One region of the Paenibacillus sp. F4 genome, then DNA from elsewhere that is predicted to be linked to it. Evidence: riboswitches for the same ligand, from Rfam matches in the RefSeq annotation. Region 1 holds a riboswitch; each other region holds the start of a gene.
The links. Region 1 has a riboswitch for thiamine pyrophosphate ahead of C1T21_RS22290 (ECF transporter S component). Riboswitches for the same ligand answer to the same signal wherever they lie in the genome.

Region 2: another riboswitch for thiamine pyrophosphate. It lies ahead of tenA (thiaminase II); the one in region 1 lies ahead of C1T21_RS22290 (ECF transporter S component).
Region 3: another riboswitch for thiamine pyrophosphate. It lies ahead of thiC (phosphomethylpyrimidine synthase ThiC); the one in region 1 lies ahead of C1T21_RS22290 (ECF transporter S component).
Region 4: another riboswitch for thiamine pyrophosphate. It lies ahead of C1T21_RS17450 (thiamine phosphate synthase); the one in region 1 lies ahead of C1T21_RS22290 (ECF transporter S component).

What each region holds. Positions count from the first base shown of each region.
Region 1 covers NZ_POVS01000019.1:73,750-79,695, forward strand. Annotated here, with positions in the region: gene C1T21_RS22270 (methionine ABC transporter permease) at 1-326, opposite strand, end outside; gene C1T21_RS22275 (methionine ABC transporter ATP-binding protein) at 319-1,044, opposite strand; gene C1T21_RS22280 (energy-coupling factor transporter transmembrane component T family protein) at 1,184-1,975, opposite strand; gene C1T21_RS22285 (ABC transporter ATP-binding protein) at 1,950-3,401, opposite strand; gene C1T21_RS22290 (ECF transporter S component) at 3,401-3,997, opposite strand; TPP riboswitch at 4,248-4,357, opposite strand; gene C1T21_RS22295 (TatD family hydrolase) at 4,400-5,197, opposite strand; gene C1T21_RS22300 (polynucleotide kinase-phosphatase) at 5,218-5,946, opposite strand, start outside.
Region 2 covers NZ_POVS01000020.1:261,878-267,823, reverse strand. Annotated here, with positions in the region: gene C1T21_RS24635 (NAD-dependent malic enzyme) at 1-1,526, shown strand, start outside; TPP riboswitch at 1,619-1,721, shown strand; gene tenA (thiaminase II) at 1,860-2,549, shown strand; gene thiM (hydroxyethylthiazole kinase) at 2,624-3,466, shown strand; gene thiD (bifunctional hydroxymethylpyrimidine kinase/phosphomethylpyrimidine kinase) at 3,463-4,293, shown strand; gene thiE (thiamine phosphate synthase) at 4,290-5,003, shown strand; gene C1T21_RS24610 (aspartyl-phosphate phosphatase Spo0E family protein) at 4,948-5,115, opposite strand; gene C1T21_RS24605 (helix-turn-helix domain-containing protein) at 5,414-5,946, opposite strand, start outside.
Region 3 covers NZ_POVS01000004.1:298,659-304,604, forward strand. Annotated here, with positions in the region: gene C1T21_RS02050 (alpha/beta hydrolase) at 1-740, opposite strand, end outside; gene C1T21_RS02055 (IclR family transcriptional regulator) at 1,039-1,782, shown strand; TPP riboswitch at 1,938-2,050, shown strand; gene thiC (phosphomethylpyrimidine synthase ThiC) at 2,238-4,037, shown strand; gene C1T21_RS27185 (hypothetical protein) at 4,160-4,312, opposite strand; gene C1T21_RS02065 (YitT family protein) at 4,819-5,655, shown strand; gene C1T21_RS02070 (SdpI family protein) at 5,816-5,946, shown strand, end outside.
Region 4 covers NZ_POVS01000015.1:98,961-104,906, reverse strand. Annotated here, with positions in the region: gene C1T21_RS17470 (ThiF family adenylyltransferase) at 1-88, opposite strand, end outside; gene C1T21_RS17465 (thiazole synthase) at 85-852, opposite strand; gene thiS (sulfur carrier protein ThiS) at 855-1,058, opposite strand; gene thiO (glycine oxidase ThiO) at 1,055-2,203, opposite strand; gene C1T21_RS17450 (thiamine phosphate synthase) at 2,268-2,861, opposite strand; TPP riboswitch at 3,126-3,234, opposite strand; gene C1T21_RS17445 (ABC-F family ATP-binding cassette domain-containing protein) at 3,328-4,881, opposite strand; gene C1T21_RS17435 (hypothetical protein) at 5,066-5,946, opposite strand, start outside.

The DNA.
Region 1 (5,946 bases):
TAGGCGATGGCCACCACTGACAAGGGAACCGTTGCAGCCATCGTGCCCAGCGCCGTCCCTACGACCAGGCGTGTAAATGGAATCATAAACACGACGAGCAGCAAAAACGGGAACGAGCGGATGACATTGACCACACTGTTCAATAGGGTGAACAGCAGTCGATTTTCATATTTTTGCCCTTTGCCGCACAAATACAAAATCGTTCCTGCCGGAAGCCCTAACAGTACAGCTGCTGCGATAGAAATCCCCACCATGATAAACGTCTCTCCAATGGCTTTCCATATCTCAGACTGATATTGCGCAATGATGCTCAGCATTTCATTCATCAGCTTCACCTGCTCCCGCTGTTGAACCTACCGCAGTGTCAGCTACACGTTGCGTTGAAAGCAGCTGCCCATCCCGCATTTCTGAGACACGGGTACAAATATTGCGTACCACGTCCATATCGTGCGTTACGATTACAATGGTAACTCCCAGTTCATGGTTGATCTCCCGTAACACGCCCAGAATATCCGCGGTCGTCTGAGGATCAAGCGCCGAGGTTGGCTCATCACACAGCAGCACCGCAGGTCGATTCGCCAGCGCTCTGGCTATCGCCACACGTTGCTTTTGGCCTCCGCTCAGTTGTGCCGGATACTGTTCTGCTTTATCAGCTAAACCGACGAATTGCAGGCATTCGCGCACACGTTCCGCTCTCTCTTTTTTCGCGACACCTGCCAGCTCCAACGGCATTGCCACATTTCCACTGACCGTCCGATTGTGAACAAGATGATAATGCTGAAAAATCATCCCTATGGATCGCCGCGCTTCACGGAGACGTTTTTCCGGCATGCGAGTCAGATCTTCCCCGTTCACAACCACGTTTCCCTCATCCGGCCTTTCCAATACATTCATCAACCGGAGCAACGTAGACTTACCGGCACCGCTGGCACCTATGATACCGTGAATTTCCCCCTCCTCCACTTGAAGGGACACGGATTGAACCGCATGAAATTGGCCGCTTGAGGTGGTATAATGCTTGCTTACCTGATGCAGCGTAATCATGAAACCTGGCCTCCTGATGATCCATTTCTCAGGGAAAATGTAATAAGCCCGCCAGCCCAGGCGGGTCTGTACGAGCCGTCAATTCCCATTGCATTAATATACCACAGAGCAGAAAACGGGCAAAGCCTTTTGACAACAATTAACGTACATCCCACACCCCCACATAAGGAAAGCAGATACCGAGTCCCCAAGCCAGCGTAAGCATGATGACAAAATAGAATATGAACACAATATCTACAGCCGAATAGCCGATCGCATAATAATACGTGCGTTTGGTTTCATTGGTAAAACCCTTGGCTTCCATAGCAATAGCAATTCGCTGTGCACGCCGGATACTTTGAGCGAGCAGCGGAATCGCATACCTGCGAAGCGTGGCATACATATTCCATTTGGACACATGCTGATGTAAACCTCGAATACGATGGGCTTGTCTCAATGCCTGGAATTCCTCCACCATCATGGGCATCAACCGCATGGCTGCCAAAAAGCTATACGCATACTTCGGAGAGAGCCTCCATTGCTGCATCAGTGAATAAAAAAGGTCCACCGGACGAGTCGTTAAACCAAACAGCAACCCTACCGCAGCCATACTCAGCGCACGAAAGCCCAGATGCATACCCCGATAAAAACTTTCCTGCGTTATATGGATCAGGCCCCATGTCCACCAGGTCGTCACCCCTTTGCCGAACATCATCATGCCCGTTGAAGTTGAAATAAACACCAATATAAAGGGAGATCCGTACAGCAGCAGCCTCTTCCATGGATGGCCTGACCAGACAAGCAGCAACAGCATAGCACACGCAACATTAAACATGACATTCGGATCATGGATGACTATAACGACCACAAACAGTATGGAAAACATAACGAGCTTTAAGCCCGGATTCACGCGATGCAGCCATGTTTTATGATGGGGAAAGGACAGGTTCATACTGTAGTTCCCCTTTCTGAATCCGCCATATATCGGTACAATATCGACGGATAATTTCCGGGTCATGCGTGACCATCACAATGGCCGTGCCTGCCGCTCTCAGCTGCTCCAACATATCCAGCATGACAAAGGTATTACGCGCATCCTGCCCAAAAGTCGGTTCATCCAGCAGCAGCACTTCCGGCTCACGGATCATAGCCGTAGCAATACTCAACCGCCTTTTTTGGCCCAACGAAAGCTGATACGGATGACGCTCGTCCAGCCGCTCCAGTCCGAACTGTACGAGCATCCGATCGACCCGTTCCCGGCACTGTTCAACGGTAAACAAGCTCTTGGGTAACGAATACTCTAGTTCCTTTCGTACGGTGTGTGCTACGAATTGCAGCTCGGGATTTTGAAACGCGAACCCGATACGCTCTGCCAGTTGTTCCGTACTGCCTGCCTCAATTCCGCGCATGCTATAACGTCCCTGTGTGCGAAGTAAGCGCATCATGGAGAGCAGCAGCGAGCTTTTGCCAGCTCCGTTTTCACCGACCACGCCAATCCAGTCGCCAGGCTTCACCTGCGCATGCTCCACATAAATCACTGAACTTAAACTGCGGAGGCCGCTAAAATGTTCCAGCTCCAGCAAATCAGTCCCCGCACCATTCTGTTGCGTCACTGATTCACTCCAACGTGGCGAAGACGATTCATTCCATACTCCCGGGTACCACACGCCGTACTCGGACAATGCCTGCCGATGCATATGAAATACTTCTTCCGCCCTTCCATCCGCAATGATCTCCCCTTGAGCAGAAAGCACCACAATCCGGTCCACATCATGGACAATTTCATTAATTTTATGCTCTACGATCACCAGTGTCTGGTCTACCGAAATGTTGCGAATGGTATCCCATACCTGTGTAGTGCCTTCCTCGTCCAACAAAGCCGTGGGCTCATCCAGAAAAAGCACTTCTGGCTCCATAGCCAGCACAGACGCAATCGCCAGCCGCTGCTTCATTCCCTGTGACATGTTGCCAATGGGCATGTGTATATCATCCGTCGATAGACCAACCTGTATCAGCAGCTCGCGAATACGGGATTGCATCTGCTCCTGGGGAACCTGATTATTTTCCAACACAAAAGCCAGTTCCTCGTCTGCATATGACATACAGAACTGCGTATCAGGATCTTGAAATACAATACCTGAGACACTTGGAATTACAGCAGCATCGTATTTCATGGGCACTTCTATCGTGCGTGGAATCACACCGCTTAACACTTGGAGTAGCGTTGATTTACCGCATCCACTCGGTCCCAGCAGCAGCAGCTTTTCCCCCTTGCGGACAGACAAAGACATATTGTGAAAAAGCAGCTCCTGCTCACCGGGGAATTTCAACCGTAGACGGGTGATCGAAGCCACCACATCTTCGGTTGCCCGGCTCATCAATCCAGCCCCTTATAATCTTGTTCCGTTGCAGGTCTCAAACTTCGTGTAACTCCGGTTACCTCCAATGCCTTAGCCAGATAGAACGCGAATACCCCGGCAATCACAATACTGCCAATCATCCGAAATCCAATATACAAAACATAGTTCCAGGTCGATAGCTGATCAATATACCCGTAGCTGAAGTCTAAAATCAGAGAAGTGACAGCCGCCCCGGCCGCAGCTAGCGAAGCAACCCCCAGGTTTGCGTTCCGATACAGAAAAGCCGCAAAAAACAGCTCCGCTCCCAAGCCTTGCAGCAGGCCATAGTACAAGGTGGACATCCCCCATTCGCTTCCCAAAAAAGCGCTGACCGTTGCCGCTGCCACCTCTGCCAAAATCGCAACACCCGGCTTGCGAATGATGAGATAAGCAAACGTGCCTGCCATAAACCACATGCCATACATCAGTTGCTCTGCGTGTAGACCAAATGGTTTCATCAAATCATAGGCAGGTCCCCATATTTTGTAGACCAACCCGAACACAACAGATATCACAATCGTGACCAAAATATCAGTCAGCTTCAACCCTTTGGACGCTCTTACAGCAGTATTCATTATTGCGTGCTCCCCTTTTTCCTTATAATTGGCCTCTTGGCCATAAAAAAAGCTTGTCTGGAGCTGAATCTCCAGGCAAGCTTTATGCGCAGTAAAAGGTGAAGCACCATACAAAACATCATTCGTCGATATGCCTTATATAACCAGTAGTCTAAGCTACTACACTGATACCAAGCCAAAGTCAGGGTCAAGGTAAAATGCTAGGACATACATTGAATCTATCGACAACCGCAAAACAAGCGGCATTCCTGTATAGTGTTCTAAGTTTCTCTACGCTGGCATTACCCAGATCAGATTTCACGGTCAGTGGCAAGGGCCACCCTCTCAGCCTGACTTTCTCAAGCTCCCGACAATGCTTTTTAATTCACTATAATATATACCTTATCTATGGCTTTGACAATCCTATAATCCGAAGAAACGTTTGGCCGTCTCCGTCGTCGCGATTTCGATCTCCATCATGCTTCGGCCTGTACATTCGGCAACCGTAGCAGCAATGTGAGCGAGATAAATCGGCTCATTACGCCCTTCTTTCGGCTTCACGGGCAGATTACGCGGGGTCAAAAATGGAGCATCCGTTTCAATCATCAGGCGGTCCAAAGGAATATCCCTGACCAGTTCACGCAGATGCTTGCCGCGCCGTTCGTCGCAAATCCAGCCGGTAATACCGATATACAGTCCCATTTCTACATACGTATTCAATTCCTGTGCAGTGCCGGTAAAACAATGCACCACCGCTTTATCGACAAGCCCTTGATGCTCCCGTAGCATAGCGACAAAATCCTCATGCGCATCTCGTTCATGCAGAAATAACGGCATATTCAGCTCACCCGCCAGTTGGATTTGCTCGCCAAACCATCGGCGCTGCACATCACGTGGCGAAAAATCACGGTTATAGTCCAATCCGCATTCCCCTATGGATACGACCTGCGGCTGACCCGCCAACTGGCGGAGCTGCTGAATCGTGTTTGCGCTGCAGTCTTTGGCATCATGGGGATGCACGCCAGCTGTCGCATACAGCTTGCCCGGATAACGTGCCGCATACTGAGAAGCCTCCCGACTGCTGCGGACACTGGTCCCGGTAATAATCAGCGGTGAAATCCCTACAGCCGCAGCTCTCTCTACCACCTGTTCCCGATCCGCATGAAACGAACGGTGCATCAAGTTCACGCCAATATCAATTAACGGTGTACCCCTTTCCATCTCAATCCCTCCTTCGCAAACTACAATCTCGGATCAATCGGCTCTGATTCCAGAGATAGCGCGGCAAGGACGCATTCATGAATACGATCTACCGTATCCTTGCGGACAAAACGTTCCACGCCTTCCATACCAAGCGCTCCTTCCATCAGGGCATGACGCTCCTTTTTGTTCGTTCGACGCTGCTTCAGACGCTTTAAATTCTCAGGGGCAAGATAATCCATACCGTAAATGATGTGCAAATACTTCCGGCCTCTCACCTTGATTGCAGGCTGAATCATCTTGTCCCGATTTTTCATCAAAAAGCATTCTGGCTTGATCACAATCCCCTCATGACCATCCTCTGTCATCTCGTTCCACCAGCGAATGACCTCTTCCTCGCTTGCTTCGTCCGTGATCACGCGATACTCTGTCTCCATAAACAGGGAGGACAGCCCAGCCAGCTCCCGGTTTTGCTCCATATGCCAAATATGAGAATGGTCGAAAAAAGTCTTTCCACTGTGTGCCAGCGTATGGAACGGTGCGATACGAATTTCATCCAGACCGTCCACATCCCAGCAATATTTTTGAAAAGCCTCTTGAAACGTTACGGCATTCGCGTACTTCTGTTCCATTTCCCCCAACCAGTCTCCAACCTCTCGGCCTGCAACCTTCGCCTGCTTCAGCTTGTCTACCAGCTTACTGCGATCCAGCAGAGCTGCCTCCCCCACATGCGCATACTGTGCAGCAATCAGTTCCCGAGCCTTGAGATT
Region 2 (5,946 bases), on a different contig from region 1:
TGGCACAACCCACCATGTTGCGTAAAAATGCTTCTCTCAACGACCTTCACAACCGAAACGTCGTACTCTACTACCGGCTGCTAACCGATCATTTGAGTGAAATGCTGCCCGTAGTCTACACGCCGACCGTAGGAACCGCGATTCAAGAATATAGTCACGAGTACAACCGCCCTGGAGGCGTATATTTGTCGATAGATAACCCGAACGGTATTGGACAAGCATTCCATAATTCTGGTTTGAGCGGCCATGATGTAGATCTGATCGTCGTGACAGATTCCGAAAGTATTTTGGGGATTGGTGACTGGGGCGTCGGGGGGATTAACATCGCTATCGGCAAGCTTGCAGTGTATACGGCTGCGGCAGGCATTCATCCCGGGCGGGTGCTGCCAATTGTACTGGATGTAGGCACAAATAATGAAAAGTTGCTGAATGATCCACTGTACATCGGAAACCGCCATAAACGGGTTCGCGGAGAAGCCTATAACCAGTTTATTGATACTTTTATCAGCAAAACGTTAGCGCAATTCCCGAAGGCGCTTTTACATTGGGAAGATGTGGGTAGCGTAAATGCGCGCCATATTATAGATAAATACGGTCAAAGCATACTCACCTTCAACGATGATATACAAGGTACAGGAGCGGTGACCCTGGCTGCGATTCTTTCGGCGGTGGGTGTCACCAAGACCCCGCTGCGTGAACAAAAAATACTTGTTTTCGGCCCAGGGGCTGCAGGAATCGGTAATGCTGATCAAATTCGGGGTGCTATGATCGAGGACGGCCTTTCCGCAGAAGATTCCTTCAAGTCCTTTTGGGCCTTTGATTATCGCGGGCTGTTAATGGAAGATATGGAAGACGTATTGGAGTATCAGAAACCATATGTGCGCAAAAAGGATGAAGTCAGCTCATGGACCCGGTCGGGTGACGGCAAAATACCACTGCTAGAGGTCATTCGTCAGGTGAAGCCTACGATATTGATTGGAACTTCCGGTGTAGCAGGTGCCTTTTCTGAAGAGATCATCAAGGAGATGGCGAAACATGTAGAACGCCCGATCATTATGCCCATGTCCAATCCTACAAACCTTGCAGAAGCAGTACCCGAGGATTTAATCCGGTGGACCGATGGCAAAGCACTGATTGCAACCGGAAGTCCTTTTGAGCCCGTCACCTATAACGGTACGAAATTTGAGATTGGACAGGCGAACAATGCCTTTGTTTTTCCGGGACTGGGTCTGGGTGCGATTGTGGTTAAAGCCAAAAGGATTACCCCTGCGATGTTTACAGCGGCAGCAGTTGCTGTTGCCAATGGTGTAGATTCGAATACGCCTGGCGGTGCGCTACTCCCTCATATCCGAAAATTACGCGAAGTTTCGTACGCTGTTGCGATTGCGGTTGCAAAAGCCGCGATACAGGATCAGGTAGCCCAGGCGCACATTTCAGATGTGGAACAAGCTATACGAGATGCAATGTGGAAACCGGAATATGCCAAGGTCAAAGCAGTGGAAAATGTAATTCATCACCCTCACTAAGCCCAAAACACCTAACTAGAGGAAATTTCATATTTTGCACACTATGTTTGACATAGCGTATGAACGTATGTACAGTAATAGTCAAAAGAATAGAAGTCCACTAGGGGAGCCGCTATGGCTGAGACAAGAACGTATCTTGGACCCTTTGAACCTGATCTAGTTCGTACTAGCGTAGGAAAGTGGAGCCTTCGTATATAAGGTTTCAAACGCTTTTTTTGCGAATTGGACCTATTGTTGAAGCCGCTCCCATTTTTCCGGGGCGGCTTTTTAGCGTTTTCCGGAATTGTTTTCTTACAGGACTTCTTGCTCTTCAATTAGATGGAGGTGGGGAAATTGAGTTTTACAGAAGAACTCCGTCGGCAGGCGGACGGCATTTTTCAAGCGATTTTTGAGCACCCCTTTGTGAGAGGTATTGCTGAAGGAAGTTTGACAAGGGGACAGCTGATTCACTATGTAAAACAGGACTTTGAATATTTGAACGCCTACATGCGGATATACGGCATCGCAATCTCCAAATGCACGAATCGGGAGGATATGGCTGTATTAAATGAACAAATCTCTTTTATTCTCCACAGCGAGGTTCATCCGCATCAAAATTTCTGTGCTGTCGCAGGGGTGACCTATGAAGAGTTGCAGGGATATCCGCTCGCTCCGTCGGCTCATCACTATATCCGTCACATGCTGACGGTTGCGCATGAGGGTAGCCTGGGCGAGATCTTGGCTGTGCTGCTGCCATGTATGTGGACGTATGCCGAGATTGGTCGCAGGCTGCTGGATGAAGTAAAGCCGGATGAGTCTCATCCGTTCTATGAATGGATTGGCTTCTATGGAGACCAGCTTGATGATACAACACTCAAGTTCCGAGAACGTGTAGATGCTTGGGCGGAAGACGCAACGGCTGCTGAGCGGGAGCGGATGATTGAGCATTTTATACTGAGCTGCCAGCTGGAATATAAGTTCTGGGACATGGCTTATAAGCAGGAAGAATGGCCGGTCCAGATGCAGGCAGCGGTCTTGGAATAGTCAGCCTGGCGATTCGATGTGTGAAGTACGTTTAATGCCCTGTTGAACCACCAACTATAGAGAGGATAATCATTATGAGTACATGGAAAAAAAGTTATTCGGATCTCCTGACGAAGGTACAAAACAGCAAACCCCTCGTTCACAATATGACCAATGTGGTAGTCACCAACTTTACGGCCAACGGTCTGTATGCATTGGGCGCCTCCCCGGTGATGGCCTATGCACCCGAGGAAGTAGCAGATATGGCAAAAATAGCAGGCGCCGTCGTGTTAAACATCGGTACACTGAACCGCGAACTGGTGGATGCCATGATCATTGCTGGACAATCGGCGAATGCACACGGTGTTCCGGTGCTGCTAGATCCGGTCGGTGCGGGAGCAACGAGCTTTAGAACTGAATCGGCACTGCGAATCCTGAGTGAAGTCAAAATCTCATTGGTGCGGGGCAATGCAGCCGAAGTCGCACATCTTGTTCGAGAAGCGCGTGAGATTAAAGGCGTAGATGCCGGTGACAGTGCTGACAGCGGCCATGTCGATCTGGCAATTCGGGCTGCTCGAACGCTCAATACGATGGTTGTCATTACTGGAAAAGAGGACGTCATCACCGATGGGGCCGAAGCACGAATGATTAGCGGCGGAGACGCGCTCCTCACGAAGGTAACCGGAGCAGGCTGTCTGCTGACCTCTGTTTTAGGTGCCTTTGCAGCTGTTGAACCCAACCTGCTGCTCGCAGGTACAGCAGGTTTGGCATTTTACGGTGCAGCAGCTTCTCGAGCCGCAGCACGTACCGCAGAGCTGGGGCCCGGTAGCTTCCAGATTGCCTTTCTCGACGAGCTGGCCAAACTGCATACAGGTTCACTAGAGGGGCATGTCTCGATCCATGAAGCCGGAACAACAGTAGCAGGTGGTGCGCGATGACAGACGTTCGTGTACCCAGAGCGCTGACGATTGCTGGTTCGGACAGTGGCGGCGGGGCTGGAATTCAAGCTGATCTCAAAACCTTTCAAGAACTTGGCGTGTACGGCATGTCGGCTATTACAGCCGTTACCGTACAGAATACCTTAGGAGTCCACGGCGTATATCCGCTACCAGAGGAAGCAACAGCGGAACAGATCGAAGCCGTAGGATTAGACCTTGGAGTGGATGCCCTGAAGACTGGCATGCTGTTTAATGCCGGCATCATCCGTCTTGTGAGCGAGCAGATCCGAAAGTTCGGCTGGAAAAAGGTCGTCGTCGATCCCGTGATGATTGCCAAGGGAGGCGCTGAACTGCTGCAGCTGGAAGCGGTGCAGGCTTTGAAGGACGACCTGCTCCCCTTGGCCCTGGTCGTTACACCGAATATCCCGGAGGCGGAAGCCCTGACAGGGATCAGTATCCATACGATGGAGGATCGCCGCGAGGCTGCGAGACATATTAGCAGTATGGGACCAAAATTCGTTGTGATCAAGGGCGGCCACGCTGACGAGAGCGAGAACAGCGGACAGATTGTTGACCTGCTTTTTGACGGAACCGCCTTTATAGAGCTGAGCGGCAAGCGAGTACGGACTGTCCATACACACGGAACAGGGTGCACCTTCTCGGCAGCGATTACCGCGGAATTAGGGAAAGGGATGTCTGTACCGGAGGCTATCTCGAATGGTAAAGCCTTCATCCAGGCGGCGATTGAGAATACGTTGTCTCTGGGACAGGGACACGGCCCAACCAATCATTGGGCCTACCGACGTCGTCAGGAGATGCTTCTATGAGCGGCAGAATATTGTCAGAGGTGGTGCGCCGCCATCTACAGATATACCTGGTGCTTGGAAGCGTGAATTGCCTCGCGGAACCAGGCTGGGTCGTGCAGGAGGCTCTGGCTGGCGGGGCAACCATGGTCCAGTTCCGAGAAAAGGGTCTCGGCGCGTTAACGGGCGTTCCTATGTTCGAACTTGCGCGCCAGCTACAGGAACTGTGCCGTCACGCTGGTGTCCCCTTCATCATCAATGACGATGTGGAGTTGGCTCTTGAACTCGACGCCGACGGTGTTCACATCGGTCAGGACGATGAATCCGCCGATTCCGTCCGCGAGCGGATCGGAAATCGAATTTTAGGCGTCTCCGCCCATACCATTGAGGAAGCACGTCGAGCCATCCTGCAAGGTGCTGATTATCTCGGCGTCGGGCCAATCTATCCCACCATCTCGAAAGATGATGCCCATGCCGTACAGGGACCGGCAATTTTATATGAGATGCGTAAAGCGGGAATTGATGTGCCGATTGTTGGGATCGGAGGTATTACAGTGGACCGTGTTGAGGAAGTCGCACGTGCAGGTGCAGATGGTGTAGCGGTGATTTCAGCCGTGACACAGACAGAGCAGGTTAGAGGTGCGGTCAAGGAATTAAAGAAAAATATGGTCTCATTTCTCAATGATCCGATCTACATGTTTGATATTGATTCAACAAATCATCCAGCTTTTTAGATTGTTCTATTACTTTGGGATGTGTTAAAAATCCATACTTTTTCTGGACCTGGTACAGTTTCTTCCTAGCTCGTTCGACACAAAGTAAAGTCACACTTTGATTCATCAGCATGATCCCTCCTATATGTCATATTTTATAACAAAAAGACGTTTTTTGGATTTTCAAATGATGCGCCTAACAAAAAAAGAACATCCCAAAAGTTTGCATAAACAGCGAAGCCCCAAAATCCACGTAAAAAAGCCTCCGTCTCCACTAATAAAGCGGGACCGAGGCTCTTTTTCATAAAAAGATTCAATGAATATTAGAACATACAACCTAACCGTTTTAAGCACCTCCAATTTGTACTTGAGGCGTTATTCTTTGATTTTGGTTATGCGACTGAACAGGCATTGATAAAATAAACAAGAAGCTAGCTGCGATGACCAGCAGAATCATTTTTTTCAACATTGTCTAACCACACCTTTTCTAATAGTTTGAAATACTCTTCCCTTGTTTCGGGAAGCGCATGTGCTTGGAAATGTGCAAAAAGTCCCGTACAGTTTATAAAATAAGTCTCATTATTTAGTATGTGGGCTTTTACCAATGCATATATTAAGTGTTTAAAGCCATCATTGAACATTCCCCGTCTTAAATAGTAATAAGCCAGTTCATAACCAAACCATGCAAAATAATCCGGCATCACTTGTTGGGTGTACATATCAGTAGATTGTGATAGCAGAGCAAAAGAATTAATCTCCACTTCAAAACGTGAAAGGACATCATTGATATCTATTGCATATCGGTTAGCAGCTATCATAACGTTCAGCAACTTGGATAGCTTTTCATTCTCGGTAGTGATTGATGTGGATGCAATATATTCAACATAATGAGGAAGCACATTCGTATCTCCAGATAGGAGTTTATTTACATAAATATTACCTTCTGCCCAATGCTTGAACAAGT
Region 3 (5,946 bases), on a different contig from region 1:
GTGCCGTTCAAGACTGGAAACAGCAACTCCAGAATTTCCAAAGACGGATGTCTTGGCAGATTAATTTGATTGTGAATGTTATGGTACAGCGTATCTGGCTCCAGCAGGAAGGTGCTGTCCAAAATCATTGCGTCCACATCCTTGGTTTGCAAGCCCGCCTGAAGAGCGGTTCCTGCCCCCATGGAGAAGCCCCATACGATAATCTCCGACGAGCCGCGTTGCTTCGCAAGCTGAATTGCTCCGAGGAGCTGTTGGGATTCTGCTTTGCCTCCGGTTGCGACTGCTTTGCTGTTTTGTGACGCAAATCCATAATCGAACATGACCACATTAAAGTTCAAACTGTGGGCATAATGCGCCAGATCATACATGGGAATCCAGCTTTCTTCGCGGTTAGCCCCATAACCATGGCTGAAAATAATCGTTTTCCGCGATTGATCCGCCGGGATATACCAGCCTTGTACCATGCGGCTACCATCCTTGGCAGGGAAGCTGACTTCCTCATAAGGCATGCTTTTGGCCTGCATCGGATTAGAGTACAACGGTGCAACGGTGGGATTCGTAAGTACCCAAGCGATGTAAGCATGCAAGGCAATAAAACAAAACAACAGAAAAAAGACGACCGACAGCAGCAGAGCAATCACAACGTGCTTGAACCGCAGCAGACGGGGATTAAAGAGTGGGGTGGACGGCTCCTGAACAGCGGTCTGTAGCTGAGCGTTGCGCTGGGATGTCGAAATCATGTAAGAGCCTCCTTATATAAAATTGATCTTCGTTTCATAGAATTTAGGTATAATTCCACTTGAAAATAGTAGTGTAGATCCGTATAGATACCTATTATCGTATGATGGGGATTATCCAAAGTCAACGCCTGAACCGGAAAAGTAAAAATGATGCAAAGAATTGTCGATGTTTGTTCTCGTTCTGTAATATGGTTGTCACAAAAACATCGGTTTACAGTAGCCGCGACTATTCTATATAATTTATGTAACCATGTTTCATAGTGTGAAACGAATATGGATACAAGAGGAGCGGTTCAAGATGGAAGACCGTAAATTAACCGTTCGCGCTGTAGAGCGTGCACTTGATATACTGCTGTGTTTTACTGCAAATTCGGATCTTGGCCTGACGGAGATTGCCTCCAAAATTGGTCTACATAAAAGCACGGTTCATCGGCTGCTGACTACGTTGGAGGATCGGGGCTTTGTCGTTCGGAATGCCGAAACGGAAAAATATCGACTTGGCTTCCGCATTTGGGAGCTATCCACGCATTTGTCCCAAAGTGACGAGCCGGCAGTGCTGTTACAGCCTGCAATGGAAGGACTACGTGACCGTCTGGGGGAGACGGTCAGCTTGTACTTACGGGACGGCAGTATGCGTATTCGCATACAAGCCGTGCAGAGCAATCAGGCGATCCGCAGGGTCGCGCCTGTAGGTGCGCGTATGCCGCTGGCTGTAGGGGCCTCCAGCAAGGTGCTGGCGGCCTTTATGCCGCCGCAGGAGCTGGAAGCCCTGCTAAGCGGGGATGAATGGCCGCTCTCGGTAGACCCGGAGGTCTATAAAGCCCAGCTACAGGACATTCGCGAGAAGGGCTATGCGACCAGCTATGAAGAACGGGAGCCAGGGGCTGCTGCTGTGGCAGCGCCAATTGTGAACCGGAAGGGACAGGTCACTGCGGCTTTATCTGTATCTGGCCCGGTCAGTCGACTTGCACCCGAGACGCTACATGACTTTGCTCCGATTTTGATCGAAGCGGCGAAGGAAATGGGGCTTATGCTTCCGTAACAAGAATGAACACAGTTGAAGCAAGCAGAGTGATTTGATGGGGAACGTCTCCTTGGTAAAGGGAACCTAAAAGGGTTGCCAAAGCCATAAATTTAAAGTAGTCTGGTAAGGAAGGCGGGATGTCTGTTATATCCGCCTCATGTGAATAGAAGTATCACAGTTACTGGGGGAGCCTGTAATGCCGGGCTGAGATGGAATCGTGCAAGATTCCGGACCCTTTGCACCTGATCTGGATCATACCAGCGTAGGGAAGTAATCGGCCATTGAAATGTATACGCGGCTGCTGTCTACGGTGACGCATTGGAATAGGATTATTCCACATGCGTACTGTCTGGATAGCTGCCTCGTTAGATTAGCCGGTTCCCTGGGGAACCGGCTTTTTTGCATAGATCAGCGCCACCCTGGGAATGGTTCCGGATCGGTGTGTCATTTCATCGAAACGGGAGGAATGGACAATGAAGCCGACAGAAGTAGAAGGAACAAAAGAAGTTGAGGTAGAGAAGACAAACGGGGAGCAAGCCAGTGGGGTAAAACCCTTTCCGGGAAGCCGTAAGGTATATATTCAAGGCTCGCGGCCGGATATTGCCGTGCCAGAGCGCGAAATTGCTCTTCATCCTACACATACGCCGCAGGGCACGGAGCATCATGAGCCATTGCGTGTGTACGATACGAGCGGTCCCATGACCGACGAAGCCTATCAGGTCGATATCCGTCAGGGCCTGCCTCCATTACGGCGAGCTTGGGCACTGGAACGGGGCGATGTGGAGGCTTACGAGGGACGCACCGTCAAGCCGGAGGACAATGGACTGAAACCTGGCTCGAAACGGGAGACAGTTGAATTTCCCGGCGTGACCAACCGTCCGCTTCGTGCTTCGCAAGGTCGTACAGTGACACAAATGCATTATGCGCGGCAAGGGATCATTACGCCCGAAATGGAATTTGCGGCGATCCGCGAAGGGGTGGAGCCTGAGTTTGTACGGCAGGAGTTGGCGGCTGGACGAGCCATTTTGCCTTCGAATATCAATCACCCGGAAAGTGAGCCAATGGTCATTGGGCGTCATTTTCACGTGAAGATCAATGCGAACATTGGTAATTCTGCGGTTACCTCCTCCATCGAGGAGGAAGTGGAGAAAATGACTTGGGCTGTGCGTTGGGGCTCGGATACGGTTATGGACCTGTCCACAGGCCGTAATATCCATACCACACGTGAATGGATCATTCGGAATTCTCCTGTACCGATTGGGACTGTGCCGCTGTATCAAGCACTTGAAAAGGTGAACGGTGAAGCAGAAGCGCTGACGTGGGAGCTGTATCGCGATACGCTGATTGAGCAGGCGGAGCAGGGAGTGGACTATTTTACAATTCATGCGGGTGTATTGCTGCGGTATATACCGATGACGGCGAATAGAATGACGGGAATTGTGTCCCGTGGCGGGTCGATCATGGCAGCCTGGTGCCTTGCGCACCATCAGGAGAATTTTTTGTATACACATTTTGAAGAAATCTGCGAAATTATGAAATCCTATGATGTGGCCTTTTCTCTCGGGGATGGTCTACGTCCAGGTAGTATCTATGATGCGAATGATGAAGCACAGTTTGCAGAGCTGGAAACGTTGGGCGAGCTAACGCAAATCGCATGGAAGCATGATGTTCAGGTCATGATTGAAGGGCCAGGACATGTCCCTATGCATAAAATCAAAGAGAATGTGGATTTACAAATGGAGATTTGTAAGGAAGCTCCTTTCTATACCTTGGGACCGCTCACGACGGATATTGCCCCCGGATATGATCATATTACTTCAGCCATCGGGGCGGCGATGATCGGTTGGTTCGGGACGTCCATGCTGTGCTATGTTACGCCTAAGGAGCATTTGGGTCTGCCCAATAAGGATGATGTCCGCGAGGGTGTCATTACCTACAAAATTGCGGCACATGCTGCCGATCTGGCGAAGGGTCATCCACGGGCGCAGCAGCGGGATGATGCTTTGTCCAAGGCACGCTTTGAGTTCCGCTGGCGGGACCAGTTCAATCTGTCGCTTGATCCCGAGCGTGCCTTGTCCTACCATGATGAGACGCTACCGGCAGAGGGCGCCAAGGAAGCACATTTTTGCTCGATGTGCGGCCCTAAATTTTGTAGTATGCGCATCACTCAGGACATTCGCGCCTATGCAGCGGATAAGGGGTTGAACACTCAAGAAGCAGTAGCTGCGGGGATGCGTGAGAAGGCAGAGCAGTATCGGGATGGAGGTCAGTAAAACGAACATGTGAGTCTAGGGACAAATGAATTAAAAAAGCCGTGGTTCTCTACAGTCGATGTAGGAAACTACGGCTTTTTAGCTTATGTAAAGCGGGATCATGCAACCGGATAAACGGCGCCTTATTTTTTACCCATTTTTTCATTCAAAATGTCCTGAAAGCTGAGCTTCTTCTCCGAGCTATCTTCTTTCTTCTGCATACTCACCGCGTTGGCACGTTGGTATTGGTGGTGAAAGGGCATCAGGGTGTGGACGGTTAAGTTCATTGTATTCATGTAGGTCATTCCTCCAATTCCATATTGTCAAATTCAGATTGAGTTGCTTAGGACGTCTGTATAGGACTATTTGTATGTACTTGATGTCGTAATGCTATGTAGGTTGCTTGGTAATGTTTCAATCATTATACCCACATTTTTTCAAAGTAAAACGCTTTTGACATAAAACAGGAAGATGGTCATATGTGTCCAAAATGTCGATTAGGAGGATGGTCGTTTTTGAGGAAAATGTGCCTAGGTCTAAAACAAGGGCTAGAGGCCCGTTTTCTTAGTTTAGTAGTCGGGATTGTGTTATTTTGTCGAATAACCTTGTAAAAGGACAATTTTGCGGAATCCAAGTCAGGATTGAGGCAGTCTGGTGGCGAATTAAAGTGTCAAAGTTGTATTGACTTTATGTTTGGTAGTAGATACCATGAACTGGTTGTCAGCGTATTTTGACAACAAGAGTCAGCCAATCCATCTGGCGATTCATCCTTTGAAATGTTAGAGAGAGGATTAGAGCATATATGAAAAAAAGTATTGCAGATATCGCATTTATTATTCTGGGTGCATTTTTTTTCGCGCTAGCTGTTAATCTGTTTGTAATCCCGAATGAGTTTGGCGAGGGGGGCGTTACAGGGGTCACGATCATCCTGTACTACCTGTTTCAGTGGTCTCCCTCGATCGTCAATCTGGTGATTAATGGCTTGCTGTTGATTGTCGGATATAAATTTTTGGACAAGAGAACGACCCTGTACACTATAATTGCGGTCGCCTTTAACTCGCTGTTTTTACATTTAACGGTCAACTGGCGGATTGATTCGCATGAGCCGACGATTAATGCTGTATTTGCCGGAGTTTTGGTGGGGGTCGGCATTGGCTTAATTGTACGGGTAGGTGGCACTACGGCGGGAACGGTCATTTTAGCCCGAATTGCCAACAAGTATCTGGATTGGAATATCAGCTATGGCCTGCTGTTTTTTGATTTGATTGTCGCGTTCTCTTCTTATTTTATTATTGGTCCGGAAAAATTGATGCTAACTATCGTTATTTTGTACGTTGGTACGAAGGTGATGGACTTCATGATCGAAGGACTGAACCCGAAAAAAGCGGTCATGATCATTTCGGAGCACCAAGATAAAATTGCCGAGATGGTCATTACGAAAATGGATCGTGGAGTTACTGTCCTGTCAGGCCACGGCTATTACACTAAAAATCCAAAAGAAGTGCTGTATATCGTCATTAGTAAACAAGAGGTGTCAGCGCTTAAAAAGATAGTGAAAGCCATCGACACAGCAGCATTCATCACTATTCATGACGTGCGGGACGTGTTCGGAGAGGGTTTTCTGGATATTTCGAAATAACTCGCGTGCGAAGGTAAGGTTATAGGAGAATAGGGTAGGAAGTCGGTCTTGAGGGATCGGCTTTTTTTGTTTTTGTGATGTTTCTTCCATTTTTGGTATTGGAAAATATGCATAATAAAGAGGAGTCACTCAATTCCTGTTATATGGAGGGTTTGGCGGGATGGAGAATAAGGGTAATTATGATGTAAAAGAAGAATTCAAGAAGCCGTGGACGCATGTGTCTATTTTTTTTATCATGTTGCATGTTATGAATTTTGCTTTATTTTCCTCCTCACTTCATTCCACTAAGGA
Region 4 (5,946 bases), on a different contig from region 1:
TCGGTCCAAAGGGCGCGAATCTTTCCTGTCTGGAATAACGGTCACTTGGATGTGTTCCTCCTGCACCAGATTTGTCAGTTACCTTCATGCCTGAACCATGCCTTCTGTCGGACTGCTTGCTGAAGCATAACGTTTTACAGGAATCATCCCCGCCTCAAAACCATATCTTCCAGCACGAACAGCCAGTTTCATGGCCTCAGCCATTTTTACTGGGTCCTTCGCTCCTGATACGGCTGTGTTCAACAAAACAGCATCTGCCCCCAACTGCATCGCCATTGCCGCGTCACCGGGTGAGCGAATACCCGCATCGACAATAACCGGAACCTCCGCTTGTTCAATAATTAGCTCTAATGAGAACGGATTGAGCAAACCATGTCCTGTACCAATCGGCGAAGCTCCAGGCATAACGGCGTGTACTCCAAGCTCTTGTAACCTCTTCGCAAGAATCACATCGTCCGATATGTAGGGCAGCACGATAAAGCCTTCTTCTAACAGCTTTTCACTAGCTTTCAACGTTTCAAAAGGGTCAGGTAGCAGTGTCTTGCTATCCCCAATGACTTCCACCTTTATCATATCGCACAGGCCGGAGGCTTTTGCCAATTGGGCAATACGAATCGCCTCCTCTGCTGTTGTAGCCCCTGCTGTGTTGGGAAGAAGTGTATACCGGCTCAAATCCAGCATATCGAGAAAATGCTGCTTATCCCGTTCCTCCAAGTTCAATCTCCGTACAGCAAACGTCAATATTTCCGTCTCAGCAGCCTCTACGGCTTGGGATTGGATATCCAGATCAGAGAATTTTCCTGTTCCCAACAACAACCTCGAGGTAAAAGATGCTTTTCCAATGGTTAACATAATCAACCGCCTCCCACAAAATGTACAATTTCTAGGCAATCTCCATCTTTTAGTACTGCTTCATCATGATCTTCACGGGTCAATATATGCCGATTCAGCTCCACCACTACGGTTTTCACCTTTACATCAAGCTCATGTAGCAATTGATTCACATGAGTGATCCGATTAGAAAAGGCCATGCTCTGGCCGTTAATCGTCAGCTTCATAAGCTTTCCTCCTTGAGGAGCTCAGAAGAAAATCTACTTATCCCAAGTTCAGCCGCACCAGCCCCATTAAGCATAGCTGCCATCGCACGCCCGGTAGCATCACTCAGCAGGACACCGTTGCGATAATGCCCGACTGCAGCATATACGCCCTCGACCCCAGGAACAGCGCCTATAAAAGGGTGACCTGATGCAGCCTGTGGACGTAAGCCCGCCCAAGTGCGTATAAAAGAAGCTTCACGGACGCGCGGCAGCCAGGCAGAGGCACGTGCCAGCAACCCCTCCAAGCCTCCTACGGTCACTTCTTCGTCATATTGATGCGGAAGGCTCGTTGCCCCAATCCAAAGCTCGTTATTCTGTTTAGGCACGAGGTAAATATCATCAGCATAAATGGTGTATTCTAACGGGCGATCTTTCAAGGAGACCGCTACCGCTTCGCCCTTGACCGGATAAAGTGGATATTCAAACCCAACCTGCGCTAGCAATTTCATGCTATCCAAGCCTCCAGCAATAATGACCTGATCGCAGGAAAAAAAGCCACTATCTGTTCGAACACCGCAAACTCGACCATCCTGTATGACCAGTTGCTCTGCCTGTGTACCAGACCATACCGTTGCTCCCAGCACCGCAGCAGCACCTGCATAAGCACGGCAAAGCTGGACAGGAGCCACTTGTGTCTCCTTTGAGCGATATATTGCCCCGATCGCTTGTTCATCCAAACCTGGAATTCGTCGGGCCAATTCCCTCGCATCCCACCAGATAGGACAATCATCCTCTCGCGTTTTAGCAGCTTTCCAACGTTTTTGGCCCTCAGTTTCCGTACGGAAAGGGGTCACAAATCCTTCTGTACGGAATTCCACCGAAATACCCGACAAACGCTCCAGATCACAGACAAGCTCAGGGAATGCATCTCGACTTCTGCGAGCAAATCGTGCCAGCTCAGAGTCGGTGAACTCTTCACTTTCCGCTGCCAGCATTCCAACCGCTGCTCCTGAGGCTCCCTCACCCGGGATCAATCGTTCCAGCATGATCGTACTTCTTCCCTCCTTGGCCACATGATAAGCAATGGAACTGCCGATAACACCTCCACCTATGACCAAGCATTCAGCATGTCCTATCGCTCTTGCCTCTGTGTGTATCTTTAGCATTTGTTCCGTATCTCCTCTCCATAAACCATTCTGCTTTTAGCTTGCCTCTACTCTCGTTTTCTCGCTACAGGCTGTGAACTACAAGATCTGCCATTCGCCTATATTCCATCGCAGCTGCAACGGGCGACTCAGCCTCCCATATACCAGACATCACCGCAATTCCGCTTGCTCCGGCCCTATAAAGCTCCGGGATATGGTGCGGTTGTATGCCGCCCAGCGCAATCACCGGAATGTTCGACAGCCTGCAAATATGTTCAAGCTGAGCTAAACCCCGTGGTACAATACCGGGCTTACAATGGGTCTCATATACGTGACCATAAAGTACATAGTCCGCACCTGCCCGCTCGGCATTCTGCGCCTCCTCCAAGGAATGCACAGACACTCCACAGCGTGTACCCTTTGAAAGTAGGCTTTTCACATCCACAACAGGTAATCCATTAGCTGGTAGCTGGACGGCTCCAACCAAAGTAAGTAAAGCTACATCCACACGATCATTTACTACAATTTGTTGCAAAGGAACTTCCTGCTCCACCATGCTGCGAGTCAAAGAAAGCAATGCAGAGGCACCATTATGTTTTAAACGTGCGTGTACATAATGAACATACGGACAAATCACAGCAGCCACTTGGGCTGCTTGTGCAAAAGTGCCCTTTTCCATCGAAATTGCGTGTAATTCGATTTTGTCTTCACCTCACATTGGATTAAAGGATCTAAGCTTACCAGCCACGTCTACCAGCAGTAATGAAAGGGGATTGTATGTGAATCCGTCTACGGAAGCTCGAACAACTTAAAGTGAACGAAACGCAAAAAAACCACTTCCCCAAGGAAGTGGTTTAACGAACGTCCAATAATCGAACGGACCATGATATCCGTATACGTGTATCGTCCCACGCACAAACAAAATAAAGATGGTGTTGCCTTGTTTGCACGGCGCTCACTTCCCTACGCTGGCATAACCCAGATCAGGTGCAAAGGGTCCGAAATCCATTTATTCCGTCTCAGCCGCATGGGCGACTCCCCTAGTGTGACTATTTTATTGTATAAGCTAAAGATAGCTTAGCATATTTTCCTAATTCTGCAAACCCCACTTCGTGTGAAATATGCAGAACTGGATTTAGTTGATTTTAGTTAACTTTACTTGACCACTCTTCCACATTCCACGTTTTGGTTACCCAATCCTCGTAAAAGTCCGGTTCGTGAGATACAAGCAATACGGTCCCTTTGTATTCCTTCAAGGCACGTTTCAGCTCATCCTTTGCTTTAACATCCAAGTGATTGGTAGGCTCATCGAACAGTACCCAGTTGCTTTCACGCATTAACAGTTTGCAAAGACGGACTTTAGCCTGTTCTCCACCACTGAGCGCAGATAGCGGACGCGTGATATGCTCATTCTTCAAACCGCAACGCGCCAAATGCGCCCGTACTTCATGTTGGTTCAAATGCGGGAATTCATTCCACACATCGTCAATCGGTGTAATTTTCTCCGCCTTTACTTCCTGCTCAAAATAAGCGGGTTGCAAAAAATCACCTTGATAGGTTTTTCCACTGATTGGCGGAATTTTTCCCAATATGGTTTTGAGCAATGTTGATTTACCGACACCGTTGTAGCCAACAATTGCAATCTTTTCGCCACGTTCAATCGTCATGGACATTTTAGGCAAAAGGGCATGCGTATAACCAATCTCAAAATCAATACCCTCAAATACCGTCTTTCCGCTTGCACGTGCTTCTTTGAATTGAAAGGTTGGTTTTGCGGCTTCTTCAGGCTTATCAATACGTTCAATCCGATCAAGCTGCTTTTCACGGCTCTTTGCTCGGCCTGATGTAGAGGCACGCGCTTTATTACGCTGAATAAAATCTTCCTGTTTCTTAATAAAATCCTGTTGCTTCTCATAAGCATCAATATGCTGAGCCTTGTTCAAATCTGCCATTTCAAGAAACTTTTCATAGTTAGCTGAATAACGAGTCATCTTGGCAAACTCAAGATGGTAAATAACATTAACGACCTGATTCATAAATTCAGTATCATGTGAAATAAGAATAAAAGCATAGGGATAATCCTTCAAATAGCGCGTAAGCCATTCAATATGCTCTACATCCAAATAGTTGGTAGGCTCATCCAACAGCAGGACATTCGGCTTTTCCAACAGCAACTTGGCAAGAAGCACTTTTGTTCGTTGCCCGCCGCTAAGTGCAGATACATCCCGATCCAGTCCTATGGCCGACAGACCTAGTCCATTCGCCATTTCTTCAACCTTCACATCAATGAGGTAAAAATCCCCCATATCCAGTTGCTCCTGAATTTCACCCATCTGTTCCAGCAACACTTCCAACTCTTCAGGAGAAGCATCCCCCATTTTGTCAGTAATCTGCATCATTTCCTTTTCCAATTCCAATAAAGGAAGAAAGGCGTCTTTCAATACATCACGTACCGTTTTGCCCGGTGTCAGCTTGGTGTGCTGATCCAGATAGCCGTAACGTACACGTGGAGTCCATTCCACTTTACCCTCATCCTTAAGCAATTTTCCAGTCAGAATGTTCATGAGTGTCGATTTACCAACACCGTTAGCTCCTACCAAACCTACACGTTCCCCCGCAAGTAATCGAAAGGAAACATTTTTAAATAATGCGCGGTCCCCAAAGTTGTGGGATACATTTTCTACAGTCAATAAACTCATAAGCTGTTTTTGGCTCCTTATTGTCATCGGCGTTGCCGACTGTTCTTATTTCATATGCATTTCGTTTCTTTCAAAGCTTTATTGTAGCACATTCTGCAACCATATCGGAATATTGAAAACAGTGAATTTTAAGGTTTTTTGGTATGGATCTGCCTAAAAAAACAAAAACCACCCATGAGGGTGATTATTTTAAGCCGTTATAACATTTGTACTCAAAGTATCCCGCAGCTGCTGCAGACTTCTCATCCGTAAAACGTTCACTAGCTTTAAAGGGAGCTGGACATGAATCTCTATAAAAATATTTCATTCCAGTATCTAGTTCTATGCCACCGATAATGTCTTGCTTTCTGACGACTCTCCCACCACCAAATCCATAGTTATTGTAATACCTGTCTCCGACCGGAATGCCTTGGATAAACGCGATCAGACCCACATCATCTACCGTGTTGTACCACTCCTCTTGCGGAATGATCGGTAGTGTGAATGTATAGGATATGCCGTTACGTGCAGCTTTTTCGTTATGGACATTAATAATTCGTGCCAGGTCCTCTTGGACGCTGCCAACAATGGTGGAACGACGTATTTGCTCAAAAGTTTCTGAATTATTCAGTAAAGATATAGGAGTCTGATCCTGAAGTTCCTTTTGAAAGCCCTCCACCCACCTGTGATTCCGCGCATCGTATGCGTGCACATAATTATCCAAGGTGAACCCCACACTGTTGCCTACTGAATCAACATAGGCATATGGCTTTTTTTCGCTCCATTTGTGGCCAATAGCAGCTTGTCCATGCTCGTCTGTATAGGCTTCTGAAGTGAACGCATAATAACCGTCATAGTCCAGAATTACAATGGCTGGTATGTAATCCAATAATGCACGCTGTGCTACTATATCCTCATCAATGCCTACATTAAGAAAAAGGGTGTGCAGGAACGTGTTCAGCGCTGCTTCTTTATCTACACGAAAAAACTTATCCGATCCGTATCCGGCCTCGCGTTCCTGACGTTCATTCTGTGAGAGCACGACCCCTGCATCCTGAACTGCGGTACGAAGAGCCGACGTATATT